2 linked regions of the Leisingera sp. NJS204 genome follow. The protein of the gene in region 1 binds, or shares a complex with, the protein of each later gene. Links are inferred from orthologs where the notes say so. Each region holds a gene or a part of one and is shown on either strand. Other genes may lie near its edges.

Region 1 (11,510 bases):
GCCCAAATCCGCACCCTTGCATTTCAGGGGCTTACAGCAGCGCCGGGGCTGTGCATCGTGGGTCAAGCAGCGCAGCCACGCTGCTGTGCCGAGCATCTGTTCCGGCCCCTTCGCCTGAACGGGCAGGTGCGCGCCCCCATCCGCGTCCTGCCCGTCTTTTCTCCCCTTCAGGCACCGGCGGAAGCTTGCCGTATACTCCCCCCCATGCGGCAAGCCTCCGCCCAACTGAAGGGCGGGGTCCGCACAGCGTTGCGCGCGGCTGTCCAGCCTGCAAATTCCGAGGGGACACTGACGTCCCCGGAAGAAGGAAACTGGACATGCGGGCAAAAACTTTCATCGCGGCCCTGTCGCTCTGCGGCTTTGCGGCGGCCTGCGGCGACACCACTGGCGAACGTATCGTATATGGTGCCGGCGCAGGCGCCGCAGGTGCTGCACTGCTGGACGGCAGCCTGGTCACCGGCGCAGCCGTCGGCGTGGCCGCTAACCTGGTCTATTGCCAGCAGAACCCCCGCAAGTGCTAAGGCGGCCACCGCTGCCGCTGCACTGCTGAACATCCGGCCCGCTGCGGCCGGTGCAAAAATCGCGCAAACGCCGTGCCTGGGTCTGCCCCGGGCGCGGCGTTTTGCATTCCGGAATGCCAAGGACCAAGGGCCAGAATACAAAGGGACCACCTATGTTTGACAAGATCCTGATCGCCAACCGGGGCGAAATCGCCTGCCGGGTGATCAAAACCGCGCGGAAAATGGGCATCAAAACCGTTGCCATCTACTCTGACGCCGACAAGCAGGCCCTGCATGTGCAAATGGCCGACGAGGCTGTCCACATCGGCCCGCCGCCCGCCAACCAGTCCTATATCGTCATCGACAAGGTGATGGAGGCGGTCCGCGCAACCGGCGCCCAGGCGGTGCATCCGGGCTACGGCTTCCTGTCCGAGAACTCCAAATTCGCCGAGGCCCTGGCCGCCGAAGGCGTCGCCTTTGTCGGCCCGCCGGTGGGTGCGATTGAAAGCATGGGCGACAAGATCACCTCTAAGAAAATCGCCCAGGAGGCCGGTGTTTCCACCGTGCCCGGCTACATGGGGCTGATTGCCGACGCGGATGAGGCGGTGAAGATCTCGAACGAGGTCGGCTACCCGGTGATGATCAAGGCCTCCGCCGGCGGCGGCGGCAAGGGCATGCGCATCGCCTGGAACGACGAAGAGGCCCGCGAAGGCTTCCAGTCTTCCAAGAACGAGGCCGCGAACTCCTTTGGCGACGACCGCATCTTCATCGAAAAGTTCGTCACTCAGCCGCGCCACATCGAAATCCAGGTGCTCTGCGACACTCACGGCAACGGTATCTACCTGGGCGAGCGTGAATGCTCGATCCAGCGCCGCAACCAGAAAGTTGTCGAAGAAGCCCCGTCGCCGTTCCTTGACGAGGAAACCCGCAAGGCAATGGGCGAGCAGGCCGTCGCCCTGGCCAAGGCGGTGGGCTATGCCTCAGCCGGCACTGTGGAATTCATCGTCGATGGCGACAAGAACTTCTACTTCCTGGAAATGAACACCCGCCTGCAGGTGGAGCATCCGGTGACCGAGCTGATCACCGGTGTTGATCTGGTCGAACAGATGATCCGCGTTGCCGGCGGCGGCGAGCTGCCGCTGCGCCAGGAAGACGTGAAACTTACCGGCTGGGCGATTGAAAACCGTCTTTATGCCGAAGATCCCTACCGCGGCTTCCTGCCCTCCATCGGCCGCCTGTCGCGCTACCGCCCGCCGGCCGAGACTGCCGCAGGCCCGATGCTGATCAATGGCAAGTGGCAGGGGGATGCGCCCGCGGGCGAGACCGCCGTGCGCAACGACACCGGCGTCTATGAGGGCGGCGAGATCTCGATGTATTATGACCCGATGATCGCCAAGCTTTGCACCTGGGCGCCGACCCGGGCTGAGGCGATCGACGCCATGCGCATTGCCCTCGACAGTTTCGAGGTCGAAGGCATCGGCCACAACCTGCCGTTCCTGTCAGCTGTCATGGATCACCCGATCTTCATCGACGGCACCATGACCACCGCCTTTATCGAGGAACAGTATCCCGAAGGTTTTGAGGGCGTTGAGCTGCCCGAAGCCGACCTGCGCAAGATCGCCGCTTCCTGTGCGGCCATGCACCGGGTTGCCGAAATCCGCCGCACCCGGGTGTCGGGCCGGATGGATAACCACGAACGCAAGGTCGGCACCGATTGGACCGTCACTCTGCAGGGCCAGTCCTATGACGTGGTGATTGACGCCGACCGCGACGGCGCCACTGTCAAGTTCGCCGACGGTGCCGCATTGCGCGTGTCCTCGGACTGGACGCCGGGCGACCAGCTGGCCACCCTGGACGTGGACGGCGAGATCCTGGTGCTGAAGACCGGCAAGGTCACCCAGGGTTTCCGCATCCGCTCCCGCGGGGCGGATCTCAAGGTCCATGTGCGCACCCCGCGCCAAGCGGAACTGGCGCAGCTGATGCCGGAAAAACTGCCGCCCGACACCTCCAAGATGCTGCTGTGCCCGATGCCCGGCCTGATTGTGAAGGTCGACGTCGAAGCGGGGCAGGAGGTCCAGGAGGGTCAGGCCCTTTGCACCATCGAGGCGATGAAGATGGAAAACATCCTGCGCGCCGAGAAAAAGGGTGTGGTCGCCAAGATCAACGCAGGCGCCGGCGACAGCCTGGCGGTCGACGATGTGATCATGGAATTCGAATAATGCACCACGGGGCAGGCATATATGCGGACGCGGCGGCGGGGTCTCCCGCCGGCGGCTGCGTGCCTGCCCCGCACAGCACGCCCCCGTGCACGAAATCTTCAGGAATCTCTGCCATCCTGCCCGGGTTGAACTTCCTCAAGGTGCCGTATGTTCCGCTTAATGACCGGTTTGCTTTCGGGCATTCTCCTGCTGACGGGCTGCACGCTCGACAAGGAAGAGGAGGTGCGCGTGCTGCTGTCCGAATGGACGGAACTGGGCGAAACCTTCTTTTTCCAATCCTCGTCCACCTGCACCGCTGCGGTTTTCCACACAACGGAACAGCCGCGGATCACCTCGCTGCTGGGCAGGGCGCGATCCGTCAACACCGGCATGAAAATGCTGGCAGACGGCAAGCCGGTTGTGTTCCGCGTGGCGGGAAAGTCCCCCAATGCGGTGACCGAGGCGATCATGTCGCGGGATCTGCCGCAGGGTATCGGGATCCTGAATTCGGGCCTGGCCGGCGTCAATTGCATGAGCGAGATCGTCAAGGGCGTCTACTACCGGGCCATCCTGAACCCGCAATCCAACCTTGTCTTTGTGCCGGACAGCCATGCCATGGTTGTGCTCGACAAACAGGCGATGGCGCTGATTTACGTCCGCGGCAACAGCTGACAGCAGGCGCGGCCCGGTCAGCTCAGCCGCCGCGCCGCTCTTCCACTTCGCGCAGCCGCTCGGGGAATTTGTCGATGGTGCGGGACAATTCGCGCGCCGTCCAAGGGTGCGGTTTGCGCAGCTTCACGCCGCCGTCCTTGCCGACCAGAACCAGCATGAACCCGCGCGGACGCAGCTTTTTGCGCAGCGCCGATTTTGCGGCCGGATCGGTGTCAACCAGCACCACCACATCCCGGGTTTTCAGAACCTTGGCGCCCTGCATCAGCCGCTCCATCTGCTCGTGGAAGCGCGGGTCGTCGGGGCTGTCGGCAAACACCACCACAGGGCGCTGCTTCCACTGGAAATCCTCCAGTTCCACATCATACCCGGGCTGTATCCAATCAGGCGCACTGCCATCTGCAGCCAGGGCCGCAAGCGGAATAAAACCTGCCAAAACAACGGTTAGGATTGCTCTCATGATCTCTCCTGTCCCGTTGAATATATGCGCCGCGGCGGCAAATGCGACCGGGAAATCCGCAACTTGGCCAAAAAACATCATCGTTAACGGGATACTGAGGGGTTGCCGGCCATGATTGTGCCATTCCCCTTGACCGGGCTGCGGCCTGCGGCCCTCCAGAAGAGGTCCCGAAGCATGATGAAAGTGATCCTTCATACCGGTGCGCACCGCTGCGCAACCACGTCGTTTCAGGAATACATGCGCCAGAACGCCGATGGGCTTGCCAAACAGCGCATTGGGTTCTGGGGGCCGTTCCGCACCAGGGGCGGGCTGTTCCACGGCATCCAGCCCGGGCCTGCACGGGTGACCGGCCGCGACCTCGCCCAGCGCGCCCGCGGACGGCTGCAGATCCAGATTTCCGGCTGCCGCCAGCAGGGCATCCATCAGCTGCTGATCAGTGAAGAAAACATGATCGGCTCCATCCGCGGCAACCTGCGGTTTGGCGATCTTTATAACGGCGTGGGGGAACGGATGGCGCGGTTCTCCCAGGCCTTCGGCAATGCTGTGACAGACGTGGCACTCAGCATCCGCAGCCTGGACGGCTACTGGACCTCGGCACTGGCCTATGCGGTGGCCCGCGGCCACCGGGTGCCATCTGCAGCGCAGCTTGACCGTCTGGTGCAGGCGCCGCGCAGCTGGCGCGATGTGATCACCGATATTGCCTGCGCGGTGCCTGATGTGCGCCTGCATGTGCTGCCGTTTGAAACCTTTGGCACCCGGCCCGAGGCACAGCTGGCCGCCCTCACCGGGGCCGAGGCGCCGCGCACCCACGCAAGGGTGCGGCTCAACGCCTCGCTGTGCCTGCAGGACCTGCGCGCCAGCGTGCCGTCCTCTGCGGCGGCCAAACTGCCAGAGGGCTCAGGCCGCTGGCGCCCCTTTGACGACGCGCAGACCGCACGCCTGCGCGAGGCGTATGCCGACGACATGATGTGGCTGGCAGGCGGTGCCGATGGCATCGCCGCGCTGGCCCATGATCCCGATAAACCGGCGGCGGGCTTGAACCCGCCCCACACCGGACTGACAAGAGGAAGACCTGATGACAAACAAAGACGAATGGCAGGCTCTGGCTGAGAAAGAGCTGCGCGGACGGGCGGTTGACGACCTTAATTGGCAGACGCTGGAAGGCATCGAGGTCAAGCCGCTTTATACCGAAGACGACACCAAGGACCTGCCCCACATGGGCACGCTGCCCGGCGTCGGCCCGTTTACCCGCGGCGTCAAGGCCACCATGTATGCCGGCCGCCCCTGGACCATCCGCCAGTACGCGGGCTTTTCCACCGCCGAGGAAAGCAACGCCTTCTACCGCCGCAACCTGGCCGCCGGCCAGCAGGGTGTCTCGGTCGCCTTCGACCTCGCCACCCACCGCGGTTATGACAGCGATCACCCCCGTGTGGTCGGCGACGTCGGCAAGGCCGGCGTGGCGATTGACAGCGTCGAGGACATGAAAATCCTGTTCGACGGCATCCCGCTCGACAAGGTTTCGGTCTCGATGACCATGAACGGCGCGGTGGTCCCGGTTCTGGCATCCTTCATTGTTGCAGGCGAAGAACAGGGCCACGATAAATCGGTCCTCGCAGGCACCATTCAGAACGACATTCTGAAGGAGTTCATGGTCCGCAACACCTATATCTATCCGCCGAAACCCTCGATGCGGATCATCTCGGACATTATCGAATACACCTCCAACGAGATGCCCAAGTTCAACTCGATCTCGATCTCCGGCTACCACATGCAGGAGGCCGGCGCGAACCTGGTGCAGGAGCTGGCCTATACCATCGCCGACGGGCGCGAATATGTGCGCGCGGCGCTGGATGCCGGTATGGACGTGGATAAATTCGCAGGGCGGCTGTCGTTCTTCTTTGCGATCGGCATGAACTTCTTCATGGAAATCGCCAAACTGCGCGCCGCCCGTACCCTGTGGCACCGGGTGATGACCGAATTCGGCGCCAAGTCCGAACGCTCCAAGATGCTGCGCACCCATTGCCAGACCTCCGGTGTGTCGCTGCAGGAGCAGGATCCCTACAACAACGTGATCCGCACCGCCTATGAGGCGATGAGCGCAGTCCTCGGCGGCACGCAAAGCCTGCACACCAACGCGCTGGATGAAGCCATCGCGCTGCCCACCGATTTCTCCGCCCGCATCGCCCGCAACACCCAGCTGGTGCTGCAGGAGGAAACCGGTGTGACCAATGTCGTCGATCCGCTGGCCGGCTCTTATTATGTCGAAAGCCTCACCAACGACCTGATCGAACAGGCCTGGGCCTTGATCGAAGAGGTGGAGGAAATGGGCGGCATGACCAAGGCGGTTGAGAGCGGCATGCCCAAGCTGCGCATTGAGGAAAGCGCCGCCCGCCGCCAGGCGATGATTGACCGCGGCGACGAGGTGGTTGTCGGCGTCAATAAGTACCGCAAGGAAAAAGAAGACCTGATCGACATCCTGGATGTGGACAATGTGGCTGTCCGCGAGTCTCAGATCGCCCGTTTGCAGAAAATGCGGGCCGGCCGCGACGAAACCGCTTGCCAGGCCGCGCTTGATGAACTTACCCGCCGTGCCCAGGCGGGTAGCGGCAATCTGCTGGAAGCCGCAGTTGAAGCCGCCCGCGCGCGGGCCTCAGTCGGAGAAATCTCCATGGCGATGGAAAAGGAATTCGGCCGCCACCGTGCGGAAGTGAAGACTTTGGCGGGGGTCTATGGTGCCGCATACGAAGGCGATGAAGGCTTTGCCGCGATCCAGAAATCGATCGAGGATTTCGCCGAAGAAGAGGGCCGCCGCCCGCGTCTTCTGGTGGTCAAGATGGGCCAGGACGGCCACGACCGCGGCGCCAAGGTGATTGCGACGGCGTTCGCTGACATCGGTTTCGACGTTGATGTCGGCCCGCTGTTCCAGACCCCTGCCGAGGCCGCGCAGGACGCCATCGACAATGACGTCCATGTGATCGGCATCTCCAGCCAGGCGGCAGGACACAAGACATTGGCACCGCAGCTGGTCGAGGCGCTGAAGGCGGAAGGGGCAGGCGACATCCTGGTGATCTGCGGCGGCGTGATCCCGCAGCAGGATTACGAGTTCCTGTATTCCAAGGGCGTCAAGGCAATCTTTGGCCCCGGCACCAACATCCCCGAGGCCGCCCAGGACATCCTGCGCCTGATCCGCGAAGCGCGGGCGTAACGTAAGTAGCAGGTGGCTCCCGCACCCGCAGGTGCCAGCCCTGCGGGCAAACCCCTTGGCGGCTTAGGGCCTGGCAGTTCACCCTGCCAGGTGAACTGTCGGCATCGCGCGCCGTCAGGCGCGCGATGCCCCGCCCAACGGGAGCGGATGTGCCTTCGGCACAGCCTGCGACAGGCGGGAGCGCTGGCGGTTTTGAGTGTCCTCTCAGCGCCGGTGGCGGGTGCCCGCTTCACTGTCCTTGACGGCAAATCCCGCCTTGCACCCCGCCGCTGTCCGGCTAGTCTTTGGCCGCAAAAGGGGAGGCGCAAATGATACTTGATCACCTGGCCGTGGCCGGCGAAACGCTGGAAGAGGCGGTTGCCCATGCCGAAGAGGCCCTTGGCGCCGCGCTTGGCCCCGGTGGCTCCCACACCCGGTATGGCACCCATAACCGCCTCATCGGGCTGGAGGACGGCCTTTACCTCGAAGCCATCGCCATCGACATTGAGGCCGAGCCGCAGGAGCAGCCGCGCTGGTTTGACCTCAACCGTTTCAAAGGCCCCGCAAGACTGAACAACTGGATTCTTCGAAGCGAAAACCTTGAGACTGAGAAACCGTTGCTGCCGCCCCATGCGCAGCGGCATGTGGCGATGCAGCGCGGCAGTCTCAGCTGGCTGATGACAGTGCCAAGCGACGGGTTTTTGCCGTTTGACAACATCTTTCCTGCGGTGCTGCAGTGGCAGGCCGAACCGCCCGCCGGCAAGCTGCCGCGGTCGCGCTGCCGCCTGACCCGCCTGATCCTCAGCCACCCGGAGGCCAAAGACCTGCAAGCCGCATTGGACCGGATCCTCGCCGACCCGCGCGTTGCTGTGGAGCAGGGTAAGCCTGCGATGCTGGCGGAATTCGAAACCCCGCATGGGCCAAGGGTGCTGCGATGAAAATCCGCTCTGCCCGCCCTGATGATGCCAAAGCCGTCTGCACCATTGCCAACTGGGTGATCCGCGACACGCTGGCCACCTTCAACACCATTGAAAAGTCGCCTGAAGACGTCCGGGAACAGATCGCGGCCGGCAACGGCGCCTATCTGGTGGCGGAACAGGGCGGCAGGATCCTCGGCCACGCGCATTATTTCCTGTTCCGCCCCGGTCCCGGCTACCGTTTCACGGCTGAGCACACCATTCATCTGCTGCCCGAAGCACAGGGGCAGGGCGCGGGCCGCAAGCTGATGCAGGCGCTTGAGGCCAAGGCGGAACAGGCGGGCATTCACGTGCTGATCGCCAGTGTCAGCAGTGCCAATCCCGCAGCAATCGCTTTCCATGCAGCTATGGGCTATGTGGAAACCGCAAGGATGCCGGAACTGGGTTGCAAGCAGGGGCGCTGGCTCGACACTGTTTTCATGCAGAAAATCCTGACGCCCGGTATTCCCGCCCCTGACAACCCCGGCAAAGACGCATAGGCTGGCAACATGTCACTTTGGACCCGCATATCCGACGCGCTGGCAGCCCTTGCCGCAGGCGAAAGCCTGTCGGAAGTCTTTGACCGCTTGCGCGCACCACCCGAACGCACCGTGGCCTTTGCCATTGCCGTCATCGCCCTTGGCGCCAAGATGGCCAAGGCCGACGGGCAGGTCACCCGCGACGAGGTCGCCGCCTTCCGCGAGGTGTTCCAGATCGCCCGCGATGATGAAACAGGTGCTGCCCGCGTCTTTGACATGGCGCGCACCGATGTGGCCGGCTATCAGGAATACGCCCGCCGCATCCACAGCATGTTTGCCGATGACCCCACCACGCTGTGCGACCTGATGGAGGGGCTGTTTCATATCGCCATGGCCGATGGCTTCTATCACCCCGGCGAGAATGAATTCCTGGAGGAAGTAAGCCGCATCTTCGGCCAGACTCCGCAGCAGTTCCTGGCGCTTAGGGCGCGGTTTGTGCCGGATGCGCCCAAGGATCCCTATACTGTGCTGGGTGTCAGCCCGGATATGGCCATGGACGAGATCCGCAAGCATTGGCGCAAGCTGGTGCGCGACACCCACCCGGATGCGATGATCGCCCGCGGGGTGCCCGAAGAGGCCGTGCGGCTGGCGGAGAAGCGGATGATCGACATCAACCGCGCTTGGGATGAAATCAATGGATGCTGCGGCAATGCGGCTGGCAACCTATAATATCGAATGGTTCGCCAACTTGTTTGATGCAGAGGATAATCTGCTGCTTGACGGCGAACGTTCCTCCCGCCACGGGGTCGACCGATACACCCAGGGCCACGCCATCGCCCATGTGCTGCGCCGCATTGATGCCGATGCGGTGATGGTGGTGGAGGCGCCCAATACCGGCCGCAGCCAGCGCACCACCCGCGCGTTGGAGCGCTTTGCGGCTGAAGCCGGGCTCAGAGCGCGCGAGGCCGTCAGCGGCTTTGCCAACGACACCCAGCAGGAAATTGCACTGCTGTTTGATCCGGATGTTCTGGACGCCCGCCATGATCCCCGCGCCACGGCGGATGCGCCGCGGTTTGACGGGGTGTTCGGCATTGACCTCGACATCGACGCCCAGGCCGATCAAGTGCGGTTTTCCAAGCCGCCGCTGGAACTGGCGGTGACCACCAAAGGCGGCACGCCGCTGCGGATGATCGGCGCGCATCTGAAATCCAAGGCGCCGCATGGTGCCCGGACCAGGAACGAGGTCGCCACTGTCTCCATCGCCAACCGGCGGAAGCAGCTGGCACAGGCGATCTGGCTGCACCGGCGGGTGGCGGAACATGCCGCAGCGGGGGAGCATTTGGTGGTTCTGGGGGATCTGAACGACGGCCCAGGCCTGGATGAATTTGAGAAACTGTTCGGCCAGTCCTCGGTTGAGATCGTGATGGGCAGCCTGCTGAACGACCCCAACGCGCAAAGCCTCTTGCGTCCGCGCGCCACCGTTCTGCCCAGCACCTCGCGGTTCTACAATCCTGAAACCAAACGCTATTTCTGCGCGCTTTTGGACTATGTGATGATCTCGCACAGCCTGATGGGGCAGCAGCCCAAGTGGCGCATCTGGCACCCGTTCGAGGACGCGGAATGCTACGGTGATGCGGAGTTGCGCCAGGCGCTGCTGAATGCCTCGGATCATTTCCCGGTGACGCTGGATATCGCGCTGGCGTGAGGTGGCGGAGACTTGCAGCTTAAAGATAATGAAACGATATCTGCCGAAGACGCCAAGTGCAGAGAAGAGCCCTTCTTACCGAATGCTGCATCGCAGTGCTTCATCCGAAAAATCTCTTTACAGTGTGATAAGGCTGTGGCTGGCTGATTGTAAAATCAGGAAGGTGTTTCAATGGATTTTCAAATTTGGTTGGCGTTTGTCGCCGCCTCAACCGCGCTTCTTCTTATTCCTGGGCCAACGGTTCTGCTCGTCCTCAGCTACGCTATGAGCCAAAGTAAGAGAGTGGCTCTCGCAACCGTCGGTGGTGTTGCGTTAGGTGACTTGATCGCGATGTCTGCTTCGCTCGCTGGTTTGGGTGCTTTAGTCCTCGCGTCCGCAACCCTTTTCACTGCTTTAAAGTGGGTGGGTGCCGTTTATCTCGTCTATCTGGGGATAAAACTTTTCCGCAGTGCATCAATGGCTTCACTCGGAGACATTGAAAAAGTGACCGAAGCACGAGCTTCCAGCGTTTTCGGCCACGCGGCAGCTGTGACCGCACTCAATCCGAAGTCCATCGTCTTCTTCATCGCTTTCGTGCCTCAGTTCATTGTCGTGGACAGCCCACTTCTCCCGCAATTCGCGATATTGGTGGCAACATTCGTAGGATTGGCGGCGATCAACGCGCTCGCATATGCGATCCTGGCGGACAAACTCAGGGCGAAGATTGCACGGCCATCGGTATTGGCATGGTTCTCTCGGTTGGGCGGTGGCGCACTTGTTGCGATGGGGGTTGCAACAGCGACATTCAAGCGAGCGCAATAGCGAACGGGAACGGCAGCCAAGTCCGCTGACCGGTCCACCAGCTCCCGCGCGGCATTGGAATGCAGCCCCTGTTACCCCCGGCAAGACCTCCCTATATTGGCACTATGAAACAGATCCTTTTGCCAGCCGCCCTCGTTGCCCTGATGTCCGTTCCGCTTGCCGCCCAGGAAGCCGGGGAGGAGGGCGGTGCCCCCTCTCTGATGGAGCGCGGGGCGGAACTGTTCTGGGAGGGGCTGCGCGAGGAAATGGCGCCGGCGCTGGAAGACCTGCAGGGCATGATGGAGGACATCGGCCCCTCGATGGGGGCTTTCCTTGCCGAAATGGGGCCTGCGCTGGCCGAAATCGCCAAGGAGGTGAAGGATTGGAGCGCCTATGAGCTGCCCGAGATCCTGCCCAACGGCGATATCATCATCCGCAAGAAACCCAAGGACAACGCGCCCGCCGAGAAAGACAAGGGCGAGGAGGAAGGCGTCACCGAAATCTGACGCAGCGCCAAAGGACCTTACGCCTCAGACGGACCGGCGGGTTTGCTGAAACTCAGCTGCACCCCGGCATCCA
Region 2 (11,358 bases), 180 kb from region 1 along the record:
AGCCATGGCGCGGGAACTGCACCCCCAAGGCATCCATGTCGCCTGGGTCAATATCGATGGCGGCATCCGCAATGCATCGCGGCCCGAACGGACCGAGGCCTCGGGCAATCCCGACAGCATGCTGGATCCGGATGCCATCGCTGCCGAATACATGCACTTGATCAATCAGAACCGCTCAGCCTGGAGCGACGAGCTGGTGCTGCGGCCCTGGGTGGAGAGGTTTTGAACCGCGAAAAGAAAAGCCCCCGCAGCCGGCTGGCGCGGGGGCTGTAAAATGCCGCGGCAGTGCGGATCAGCCGACGATGGCGTTCAGCAGCAGGAAGATTACCGCTGACAGCAGCGCGGCAGCAGGCACAGTAATCACCCAGGCAGCCACGATGGTCATAAAGTGGCTGCGGCGCACCAGCTTGCGGCGGCGGCGTTCTTCGGGGGCGATACGCTTGGCTGCCGGGCGCCCTTCAACGGTTTTCTTCAGGCGGCGCTCCATGTGCCATTCGCGGAAAAACCCGACGCCGAACACCGCCCCCACCGCGATATGGGTGGAGGAGACCGGCAGGCCCAGCCAGCTGGCCACAATCACGGTGATGGCGGCAGACAGCGACACGCAGAAGGCACGCATCGGGTTCAGCTTGGTGATCTGGCTGCCGACCATGCGGATCAGTTTGGGGCCGAACAGGAACAGGCCGAACGAAATGCCGAAGGCGCCGATGACCATCACCCATGTGGGAATGGTGACTTTGGAGGCGAAGTCGCCGAATTCGGTGGCGTGCACGATGGCCGCCAGCGGACCGACCGCATTGGCGACATCATTGGCGCCATGGGCAAAGGAAAGAAGGGCGGCGGAAATCACCAGCGGCAGGCCGAACAGCGCCTTCAGCGATTTGTTGCGGTTTTCCATGCCCTCGGACTGGCGCTTGATCAGCGGCGCGGTGATCACATAAGACAGCGCCCCGGCGCCTGCACCGATCAGCAGTGCGGTCTGCAGGTCGATCTTGACGATCCGCTTCAGGCCCTTCAGCGCCAGATAGGCGGCAAAGGCGCCTGCCATGATCCCCACCAGCACCGGCACCCAGCGCCGGGCGGCGGCGATCTTGTCGTCCTGATAGATGATCTTGGCCTTGATGAAGGCCAGGAACAGTGCCGCAACCACCCCGCCCAAAACGGGCGAAATCACCCAGCTGGCGGCGATCTTGCCCATGGTGGGCCAGTTCACCGCGGCAATGCCTGCGGCAGCCACACCGGCGCCCAGCACGCCGCCAACCACCGAATGGGTGGTAGACACAGGCGCGCCGACCCAGGTGGCCAGGTTCACCCACAGCGCCGAGGAAATGAGGGCTGCCATCATCGCCCAGATGAACACGCTGCTGCTGGAAACCGCAGCGGGGTCGATGATGCCCTTGGAGATGGTTGAAACCACGTCACCGCCCGCCAGCAGCGCACCGGCGCTTTCGGCAATGGCGGCAATCACAATGGCGCCGCCCATGGTCAGCGCATTGGCGCCCACCGCCGGCCCCATGTTGTTGGCAACGTCATTGGCGCCGATGTTGATCGCCATATAGGCGCCGAATGCGGCGGCGGCGATCACCACCATATTCATCGCCGAGCCGCCGAAGAAGACGCCGGCCGCCAGGCCGGCCACTACGATAAAGGCCAGTGCGATACCGGGCCCCACCAGAGGCCGGGAGGCATAGGCTGTCGCCAGTTCGAGCTGGGAGATCCTGTTCAGATCCTTGTCCAGCGTGTTCCACTGCGTGCGCTGATCTTGATCGCTCATCGTCGCATTCCTGATTCCGAGGTCTGCGCACGCGCCTAACGCTGCTCCGGTCACGGATCAAGCGTTAGACATGAAAATGTCACATAACTTTTACAATTGACGCAAAAGCTCCTGCAGCTGCGGCTCCTGCACCAGCGTTGCGGCCTGTTCCGGGCGCATCCATTGGCGGTTGCGTTCAGCGGATTCGGGGTAGTCGTCGGTCAGCTGCTCCACCTCGGCGGAGAAAATCAGCGTCGTCACCGGTTCTTCGGTGCCGTTGTCGTGGTATTTGGTGTAGTTGTACTCACCGATCGGCTTTTGCGAAATGCGGGCCTCGCGGACGCCCGCTTCTTCCCAGGCTTCCTGCAGGGCGGAATCCGGTCCGTCCTTGCCCTCGACCGGCCAGCCTTTGGGCAGGATCCAGCGGCCGGTGCCACGGCTGGTGATCATCAGCACTTCTTTGCCGTCCTCGCCGGTGCGGCAGCACAGCGCGGCGACTTGCAGGCGGTTTGGTCGTTTCAGCATCGGCTTGAGAATTTCTTCCCAGGCGCGGATCAGAGTGCTTGTCATATATGCTCAGCCTTTGTGGTTGGGTTGGTCCCGTGTTTTGTGTGGAATTGTGGGAAAGTAAGCCTGAATGCCCGGAGATTCAAGGCCGCGGCCTGAGATATGCCGCCGGGGGCGGCGCGCAGGCCGCCGCATTTATGCACCGTTTGCGTTCGCCGCGAAGCGTCGCGGTGCCGCCGCTTCGGGTGCCGGGCAGCCCCGGACGGGCAGGGCTCCCGCCGCCAGGACAGCGCATCACAGATGCGCCGCCGGCCGTTGGGCCGGGCAGCGCGCCTTGCGGCGCGCTGCGGGTGGCTATTTGCGCCGTTTTGCCCGCAATGTCGGATCTTCCTGTGTGGGGTCCTCGGGCCAGGGGTGCCTGGGGTATTGCGCGCGCATGTCCTTGCGGACGTCCGCGTATGACCCCGCCCAAAAACCTGGCAGGTCGCGGGTGATTTGAATCGGGCGCTGTGCCGGGGACAAAAGGGCTATCTTCAGCGGAACGCCGCCCACGCATGGGTGGCGGCTGACGCCGAACAGCTCCTGCAGGCGGACGGAGATTTCCGGCACTTCACCGTCATAGCTGATCGGGATCTTGCGCCCCAGCGGCGTGATGAAACTGCCCGGCGCCTCGCGGTCCAGAAGCTGCGTCTGCTCCCAGTTGAGGGCGGCACGCAGCGCGGGCAGCAGGTCGAAACGTTTCCAGTCCCCGGCAGATTTCACCCCGTCCAACATCGGCAGCAGCCAGTCTTCCAGCGTATCCGTCAGGCCGGGGAGGGAGAAATCCGGCAAATCATGTCCTTCGCCGCGCACCAGCTCCACCCGTGCGGCAAGCCGCGCCGCGGCGCCGGTCAGCCGCAGGCCGAGGTCGCGCACGCCGTCCAGCATCGCCCGCGCCACCGCGTCCGGCGGCACGTCATTCCAGATCCGGTCATCCAGCACGACGGCACCCAGCCGCTCCTGCTGGCGGGCCGTCACCCGGCGGTCACGCTTGGACCACTCGCACATATCATCCCAAGCGATCTGATCCGCAAACAGTTCGCGGATTTCGCTTTGGGAGATCTGCGCCGCCATCCGGATCCTGGCTTCACGCGGGTTGCCGTCGGTGTCCAGCGCCACGATGAAAGGCGCGCCCGCCAGCGTGTCGCTGCTTTCCAGCACCGCGCCCTTGCCGCCGGACAGCACAAACCGCGGCGCGTCGCCCTTGCGCCGCTGCCCGATGCGGTCGGGATAGGCCAACGCGGCCATCGCTGCCGGGGACAGCATGCCAGTACCCGTAACATTACCGGTGCCGCGCCCGGCCTGCTGTTCCAACCGCCGGGCCTCGCTTTTGATCCGTTCCACCACTGGGCGGTTCAGCTGATAGGGGCGGGCGCGTTCAAACCCCTTGGGATCCTTTAGCGCCTTCAGCCGCAATAACAGATCGGCAGGGGCCCCGCGCAGCGGGTCGCGCTCGCTCAAGAGGGCTGCCAGCGGCGCCGCAGCCGGGCCGGCGGTCAGCAGCATGTGGCCAAGGCGGGGATGCAGCGGCAGGGATGAGAGCGCCTTGCCGTGTTCGGTGATCCGCCCCTGCGCGGTCAACGCGCCCAGCATCTGCAGCAGCGCTTGCGCTTCGCTCAGCGCGCCGGCAGGCGGCGGGCTGAGGAACGACAGATCCTCCGGCGCTGCCCCCCACAATGCCAGCTCCAGCGCCAGATCCGTAAGGTCGGCGCTTTCAATCTCGGCCGGGGCGAAACCCATCAGCGCGCCTTCTTCGCCCTTGGTCCACAGCCGGTAGCAGACGCCCTTGGCCACCCGGCCTGCTCGGCCCTGGCGCTGGGTGGCCTCGGCGCGGGTCACTTTCTCGGTCACCAGCCGCGACATGCCGGAGCCGGGGTCAAACCGCGCCCGCCTGGACTGCCCCATATCCACCACCACCCGGATATCCTGAATGGTCAGCGAGGTTTCGGCAATCGAGGTTGCCAGCACCACCTTGCGCCCTTCCTTCTCGGGCTGAATGGCGGCGCGCTGCTCGGCAAAGGGCAGGGCGCCGAACAAGGGGCGGATATGGCAATGGCCGGGCAGGCGTTTGGCCAAGGCACCGGCGGCGCGGCGGATTTCGCCCTCGCCGGGCAGAAACACCAGAATGCCGCCGCCCTGATCCCGGCCTGCGCTGCGGGTGTCCCTTTCCGCCTGCACCACCAGATCCGCCAGTGCATCGCCGCGCCGGGCCTGGGCAGGCAGAGGGCGTTCCAGCCAGCGCGTCTCCACCGGATAGCTGCGCCCCTCGGAGGTGACCATCGGTGCGTCCATCAGCGCCGCCACCGGTTCCGCGTCCAGCGTTGCCGACATTGCCATCAGGATCAGGTCATCGCGCAGGGCGCCCGCCACCTCAAGACACAGGGCAAGCCCCAGATCGGCGTTCAGCGAGCGTTCGTGGAATTCATCAAAGATCACCGCGCCGATGCCGGGCAGGTCCGGGTCCGACTGCAGCATCCGGGTCAGGATGCCCTCGGTCACCACCTCGATCCGGGTGGACCTGGAAACCTTGGCATCGCCTCGCACCCTATAGCCGACGGTCTGGCCGGGTTTCTCGCCCAGCGTTTCCGCCATCCGTTCGGCGGCGGCGCGGGCGGCCAAGCGGCGGGGTTCCAGCATCACAATGCGGCCCTGGGTCAACGCCGCCTCCAGCATCGCCAGCGGCACCCGCGTGGTCTTGCCTGCACCCGGCGGCGCCTGCAGCACGGCACGGCGATGGCCGCGCAGGGCGTCCAGCAGTTCGGGGAGGGCGTCTTCGATCGGCAATCTGGTCATGCCGCCTTATCGCCAAAGCCGGCGGTCAGGTCCAGCGGCCAGTCCGCCGGGGCAGAGCCTGCGCAAACCGGATCAAGCGCGGCGGATTTGCCGCCTTTTCTGCGGCATCGGCTGATGTAGGTTGTGCGGCAAACGGCAGGGACTGGACTTTGCGGCCACGCATGCGCCAAGGTCCGCCCATCACGACAGGAAGACACGCATGGATACCGAACAGCTGAAGCAGAAGATCCTGGCCGGCGACCGCCGGGCCCTGGCCCGCGCCATCACCCTGGTGGAAAGCGGCCGCGATGATCACCGTACCAAGGCGCAGGAACTGCTGTCGGAGCTGGCAAAACACAAACGCCAGTCGCTGCGCATCGGCCTGTCGGGCACACCGGGGGTGGGTAAGTCCACCTTCATCGAAAGCTTCGGCATGATGCTGACAGCGCTGGGCCTGCGCGTTGCGGTGCTGGCGGTGGACCCCAGCTCGGCGCGCTCCGGCGGTTCGATCCTGGGCGACAAGACCCGGATGGAGCGCCTCAGCCGCGACAAGAACGCCTTTATCCGCCCGTCCCCCAGCCAGACCCACCTGGGCGGCGTCGCCCGCCGCTCGCGCGAGGCGGTGGCCCTGTGCGAGGCGGCAGGGTTTGACGTGGTGCTGGTTGAAACCGTCGGCGTCGGCCAGTCGGAAACCGTGGTGGCCGAGATGTCGGACCTGTTCCTGCTTCTGCTGGCACCTGCTGGCGGCGATGAGCTGCAGGGCGTGAAGCGCGGTATCATGGAAATGGCCGACCTCATCCTGGTCAACAAGGCCGACGGTCCATTGAAACCGGTCGCGACCCGCACCTGCGCTGACTACGCCGGTGCCCTGCGCCTGTTGCGCAAGCGCCCGCAGGACCCCGAGGGCTTCCCCAAGGCGCTGATGGTCTCGGCAGTCGAGGAACACGGGCTGGAGCAAGCCTGGGAGGAGATGCAGGCGCTGACCGCCTGGCGCCGCGACAACGGTCATTGGGAGCGGCGGCGCGCGGATCAATCCTGCTACTGGTTCGATCAGGAAGTGCGCCAGGCATTGCTGGCGCGGCTGCATACCGCCAGTGCCCAATCCGCCATGGCAGAGCTGTCCGGCCAGGTGGCCAAGGGTGCGCTGACCCCGGCGGCGGCGGCGCAGCAGATGCTGCAGGACCATCTGAAGGGCTGACCGCCATGCAGGAGATCCGGGTCTTTGACGGCGAAAAATTGCGCGCCTCGCTGTTCAACGCGGGGGCAAAGCGCCTGTTTGCGACCTTCCGCCAGCGGGTTGCCGTGGCGGGCGAATTCGAAGACCGCGGCCCGGTGAAAAACATGACCCGGCACGGCTATGCGCATCTGCATATCCAGTGCCGCGACAACGACTGGTATGTAAACAGCGAAACCCAGGCGCTGTCGCGCAGCCTGAAAGACCTGACCAAGGGCTATAGGGACGCGGCGGCCATGGGGTTTTCCATGGGCGGCTACGGGGCGCTGCGGTTTTCTTCGGCGCTGAACCTGAAGCGGCTGATCGCTGTCTCGCCGCAATACACCATTGCGCAAGGTGCGGTGCCGCATGACCGCCGCCGCAAGGAAGCGGCCGCTTTCGATGAAGCGCTGGGCGACCTGATCCGTTATGGCCGCCACGGTGTGAAAGGGGTGGTGCTGTTCGATCCGTTCCGCAAGATGGATCTGAACCATGCGCTGTACATACAGGCGGTGTTTCCGGACTTGCAACTGTGCCGGGTGTCCTGCGGCGGCCATCCCGCCAGCCAGGTGATCCGCGAGGGCGGCAGTTTCTGGGATCTGCAGTCGATGCTGCACACAGGCCCGCTGACTGCGGCGCGGGTTCTGGGCCTGCACAGAGAGCGGCGCAGGCGCTCGCAGACCTATTGGCGGCGCTTGGCGCGGGTTGCGCGCCACTGCGGCAGGCCGCAGCTTGGCGCCGCGGCGGACGCCCGGCTTGAAAGGCTTGCAGCCGAACAGGAAAACGGGCAGTAAACGCCTCAAGAAAGCTGAGTTGAATCACTTGACGCTGTTGCTGGTTGATCGTATGAGCAGCGGACCAGTTTTCGGGCGCAGCCAATGGCAGCGCCCCTTGTGATTTGGTCCGGATCTGCTCCGGACCTCCGAAAAACGAAGGATGATGATATGTCGCGCCGTTGCGAACTGACCGGAAAAGGCCCGATGACTGGCAACAATGTCAGCCACGCGAAAAACAGAACCCGCCGCCGGTTTCTGCCGAACCTGAATGATGTGACCCTGCAGTCCGAGACCCTGGGCCGCGGCGTCAAGCTGAAGATCTCCGCAGCAGCCCTGCGCTCGGTTGATCACCGTGGCGGTCTGGACGCCTTCCTGGCAAAAGCCAAGAACGAAGAGCTGTCCGACACCGCCCTGAAAGTGAAAAAAGAGATCGCCAAGGCACAAGCCGCCGAGGCCTGATAGGCCTTGATTGGCCGAACTGGCCTGATCCTTTCACTGGATTTCAGTTACACTTACAGACACCGCGCATGAGCAATCAAGCGCGGTGTTTGCGTTTGCGCAATCTGCCGCGGTGATGGCTCTTGCGGCGGCGGTACAGGGCGGGCATATCTGCCTGTGATGAAACACATTCTGCGCCTTTACCTTGGCCTGTTCCTGGCCCTTGCGGTTGCCCTGACAGGCCATAGCGCTGCTGCACGGCAGGGTATGCGCGATGCGGCCGGGCAGATGGTGATCTGCACAGGTTTGGGGCCGGAAGTTATCTATGTGGACAGCGAAGGCCAGCCGGTCCAGCCGCCGCACAGCTGCCCTGATTGCGTGATGCATTTGCTGGATGCCGTGGCGCCGCCTGCCACGCTGCCGGTTTCCGGGCAGTCGGCGGGCCGTGTGCACGCGGTTTCGCATAAGGCCGCCATTGGCAGCTATTTCAAACCAAGGGCCAGCGCACGTTCGCCGCCTGCGGCCTGATTGCAGACAAGCCCATTTCCCCAAAATTCAATCGTTTCTTATGAGGAGGCACAAAATGTCCCTGAAATCTGTATTCCTTGCCGCCGCTGCGGCAGCCGCATTGGCCGGGTCCGCTTTTGCAGACGGTGCCCACAAAATCATGGTCCATGACCAATACGCACGGGTGTCCTCGCCCACCGCCAAGGCCGGTGCTGCTTTCATGGCGATCATGAACCAGACCCATGCGGATGACCGGCTGATCGATGTCCGCTCGGATGTGGCCGCCAGGGTGCAGCTGCACACCCACAAGGAAGGTGATGACGGTGTCATGAAGATGATGCATGTCGAAGAAGGCTTTGCCATTGCCGAGGGCGACACCCATATGCTGAAGCGCGGCGGCGACCACATCATGTTCATGGGGTTGAACCAGGCGCTGAACCATGGCGATGTGGTCAAAGTCACGTTGGTGTTCGAAAACGCCGGCGAAGTCGAAATCGAAGTGCCGGTCGATTTGGAACGCAAAGCCGAAGGTCACGGCAGCCACTCAAACTGAACCCGGGCACGATAGAGTAGGGCGGGCGCGGCGTCAGGCTGCGCCGCAGCCCTCCTTCGCGCCCAAAGCCCGCCGGATGGCGGGCTTTTTGGTGTCCAGGATCAGCCCAGCAGTCCTGCCACCCAGGCCGGGACGGTTTCGGTGGCGGGACCAAAGCGGCGCTCGGCAAAGCGGGAGGCGGTGGCAGAGGGTTCCAGGTTCAGCTCCACCGTATGGGCGCCCGCCAGATGCGCCTCATCGACAAAGGCGGCAGCCGGGTAGACCTCGCCCGAGGTGCCGATGGCGGCATACAGATCCGCATCTGCGAGATGGGTGTAGATCTCTTCCATGAAATACGGCATCTCGCCGAACCAGACCACGCCGGGACGGCCCGCGGGCGCCGCACAGGCGGGGCAGGGGTGTCCGGTCTGCATTTCCATCGGTGCAGTCCAGCTATGGCCGCAGGTGGCGCAAACAGCGCCTTCCAGCCTGCCGTGCATATGCAGCACATCCGCCGCGCCGCCGGCCTCGTGCAGGGTGTCCACATTCTGGGTAACGATCACCACCTCGCCCGGATGTTCCCTTTGCAGCCGCGCCAGCGCCTGATGCGCCGCATTAGGCCTGGCCTCAGCCGCCTGGGCGCGGCGGGCATTGTAAAAGCGATGCACCAGATCCGGGTTGCGGGCAAACCCTTCGGGTGTTGCCACATCCTCGATCCGGTGCTGCGCCCAGAGGCCGCCCTCGTCGCGGAAGGTGCCCAGCCCGCTTTCGGCGGAAATCCCGGCGCCGGTCAGGATGACAATCTTCACACTCTTTCCCATCGCCGCGGAACCTCCTATCACTGACCCTATTCACAGGAGCCATAGACGCATGCCTACCTGTATTCTGTTTGTCTGCCTAGGAAACATCTGCCGCTCCCCGGCGGCCGAAGGCGTGTTCCGCGCGTTGTGCCCGGATGTAGAAACCGACAGTGCCGGCACGGCCTCCTATCACGCAGGCGAGCCGCCATACGGCCCGATGCAGGTAGCAGCGCAGGCGCGGGGGCTGGATATCTCGGACCTGCGGGCGCGGCAGTTCCGGCGCGGTGATTTCGAAGATTTCGATCTGATCATTGCAATGGACGCCAGCAATCTGGAGAATATCGAGGCCCTGCGTCCGGTAGGCAATGAAACCCCGGTGCGCCTGTTCACGGACTACGCGCCGGAAACCGGCGCCGGTCATGTGCCCGACCCTTACTATACCCGCGATTTCGACGGCTGCCTGGATCTGATCGAGGCTGCTGCCAAGGGCCTCAAAGCGGTCCTCTGACTTATTCGGCGATCACCCGGAAACCGCCTGCCAGGAAAGGCAGCTGTTGCACCGCCGGATCAATCATCTGGGTCTGCACCAGCCGGCGCAGGGTTTCCGCAACGTCGCGCGGCACCCGGTCGGCCCAATCAGCCGCTGTAAACAGTGAAATTGTCCGCGACATCTCGCCAAAGGGCAGCGGAAAAGCATCGATCTGGTCGTGGAACCGTGCTGCCCGCATATATCCCAGCGGCGTTGTCACCGCCCAGCCGATCCGCCGTGCCACCATCGCCATCAGCGCCAGATGCGAGCCGACCTCGAACCGGTCCTCGAACTCCAGCTTCTGGCGCACCAGCAGCCCCTCGATCTGCTGCGAGATCAGCTGCTCGCGCGCGTAGCGCAGAAACGGCAAATCCTGCAGCTGCTCCGCCGCCTGTGCCGCATCGGACAAGGCGCCGCGCGGCGCCACCAGAATGAAGGGATCGCGCACCAGCGGGTATTCCACCAGCCCCTCATGCAGCCCGCCGGCGGTGGCGGCAACGGCAATATGCAGCTCGCGGGCCTCCATTGCCTGCACGATGTCATGGCTGGAGGCGGTGATCATCTTGAAGCGGCACTGTGTCAGGCTGTCCGCTAGAATAGTGGCCAGCCGCGGGGTCAGGTCGTTGTCGAAATCATCAATCAGACCGATCGACAGCGCCTGCAAGTGGCTGAGATCCATCACCGTCAGCTCGCTTTGGGCCAGCCGCAGCTCCGACAGGACCGCCTCGGTCCGGGCCAGGAAACTGCGCCCGGCGGCGGTCAGCACCATCGGGCGGCGGCCATGGTCGATCAACTCGCTGTCCAGTGCCTTTTCCAGGTTGCGCATCTGCTGGCTGACGGCGGGCTGGCTGAGGCCGGTCATCTCTGCCGCTTGCGCCACTGATCCGGTCTTGGCCAAAGCCTCGAACACTTCCAGCCCGCGCAGGGTAACACCTTTGATCAACATGCAATCGCTCCAATACCTTACGCCGTTTGTTCCGCTTTGCTGCAGCCCGGTCAAGGGGGGCAAAGGCACAGCCTTTCCCCCTTGCGAAAATGCCGCAGCGCAGATGTATCAAAACGGTCAAAGGCACCCGTGGGGTGCCTTTGCTTTACCGTGCAGCTTGGGGAAATGACGAAGGCAGGCTCAGCCGCAGTTGCGCGCTGCATGATCTCCAAAGGCCTTGTAGCGCAGCCACAGCCGCTCGTCCGTGCGGCTGGAGGACTGGCGCACCACTTGGGCCTGGTGCGGATCGGAAAACCATTTCGACACGGTCTTGCGCTCGGCCCGTGTCAGGCTGCGGTTGGCCACCTTCTGGATGCAGCTGCACAACCCGGGCGAGGCCGCGGTGCGGTCCGACTGGCGGCAGGCGCGTTCAATCGCGCCGGCCTCGGCCCCCGAAGGTGCCAATGCTGCAAGAGATCCGGCGCAAAGCGCGGCGGTCAAGAAAAATCTCATCTGGCTCGTGCCCCGTTTTTTGGCAAGCGGATCTGATGCCCGCGGAATTGCCCG

The links.
Region 2: the proteins of scpA (region 1) and meaB are in contact, whole or in part, in a crystal structure (PDB 8DPB), measured with the Methylorubrum extorquens proteins. The link is inferred for Leisingera sp. NJS204 from one-to-one orthologs. Residues at the interface, in SOR27001.1 of Methylorubrum extorquens: Glu577, Glu578, Asn579, Asp580, Gly581, Arg582, Arg583, Arg585, His596, Ala604, Ser605, Ala608, Asp609, Gly611, Phe612, Asp613, Val614, Asp615, Ile616, Gly617, Pro618, Leu619, Glu625, Arg628, Gln629, Val631, Glu632, Asn633, Asp634, Glu661; in SOR26638.1 of Methylorubrum extorquens: Arg20, Ala21, Ala24, Arg25, Thr28, Ser32, Arg33, Arg34, His37, Thr98, Gly99, Gly100, Ser101, Ile102, Leu103, Lys106, Thr107, Ala110, Ala113, Ile114, Asp115, Arg116, Ala118, Phe119, Ile120, Arg121, Pro122, Pro124.

What each region holds. Positions count from the first base shown.
Region 1 is NZ_CP035417.1:1,494,996-1,506,505, forward strand. Bases 4,468-7,467 are described here. They hold scpA (methylmalonyl-CoA mutase), read left to right. Parts: upstream 4,468-4,902; coding sequence 4,903-7,032; downstream 7,033-7,467. Other genes in these bases: ETW24_RS07360 (hypothetical protein), read left to right, coding at 4,468-4,937; ETW24_RS07370 (VOC family protein), read left to right, coding at 7,341-7,467. In the rest of the region: ETW24_RS07340 (hypothetical protein), read left to right, coding at 318-521; ETW24_RS07345 (acetyl-CoA carboxylase biotin carboxylase subunit), read left to right, coding at 674-2,719; ETW24_RS07350 (hypothetical protein), read left to right, coding at 2,879-3,370; ETW24_RS07355 (DUF4174 domain-containing protein), read right to left, coding at 3,393-3,827; more of ETW24_RS07360, read left to right, coding at 4,002-4,467; more of ETW24_RS07370, read left to right, coding at 7,468-7,949; ETW24_RS07375 (GNAT family N-acetyltransferase), read left to right, coding at 7,946-8,467; ETW24_RS07380 (molecular chaperone DjiA), read left to right, coding at 8,477-9,175; ETW24_RS07385 (endonuclease/exonuclease/phosphatase family protein), read left to right, coding at 9,156-10,151; ETW24_RS07390 (LysE family translocator), read left to right, coding at 10,323-10,952; ETW24_RS07395 (hypothetical protein), read left to right, coding at 11,057-11,437; ETW24_RS07400 (Ppx/GppA family phosphatase), read right to left, coding at 11,455-11,510. UniProt on the Escherichia coli protein: Catalyzes the interconversion of succinyl-CoA and methylmalonyl-CoA. Could be part of a pathway that converts succinate to propionate.
Region 2 is NZ_CP035417.1:1,314,968-1,326,325, forward strand. What follows is about bases 4,433-7,280. They hold meaB (methylmalonyl Co-A mutase-associated GTPase MeaB), read left to right. Parts: upstream 4,433-5,291; coding sequence 5,292-6,269; downstream 6,270-7,280. Other genes in these bases: hrpB (ATP-dependent helicase HrpB), read right to left, coding at 4,433-5,092; ETW24_RS06450 (alpha/beta hydrolase), read left to right, coding at 6,275-7,078; rpmB (50S ribosomal protein L28), read left to right, coding at 7,229-7,280. Also shown: ETW24_RS06425 (SDR family NAD(P)-dependent oxidoreductase), read left to right, coding at 1-226; ETW24_RS06430 (inorganic phosphate transporter), read right to left, coding at 293-1,774; ETW24_RS06435 (NUDIX hydrolase), read right to left, coding at 1,865-2,323; more of hrpB, read right to left, coding at 2,615-4,432; more of rpmB, read left to right, coding at 7,281-7,519; ETW24_RS24460 (hypothetical protein), read left to right, coding at 7,679-8,026; ETW24_RS06465 (copper chaperone PCu(A)C), read left to right, coding at 8,082-8,558; ETW24_RS06470 (NAD-dependent deacylase), read right to left, coding at 8,660-9,358; ETW24_RS06475 (low molecular weight protein-tyrosine-phosphatase), read left to right, coding at 9,408-9,845; ETW24_RS06480 (LysR family transcriptional regulator), read right to left, coding at 9,847-10,812; ETW24_RS06485 (hypothetical protein), read right to left, coding at 10,993-11,304. UniProt on the Escherichia coli protein: Binds and hydrolyzes GTP. Likely functions as a G-protein chaperone that assists AdoCbl cofactor delivery to the methylmalonyl-CoA mutase (MCM) ScpA and reactivation of the enzyme during catalysis.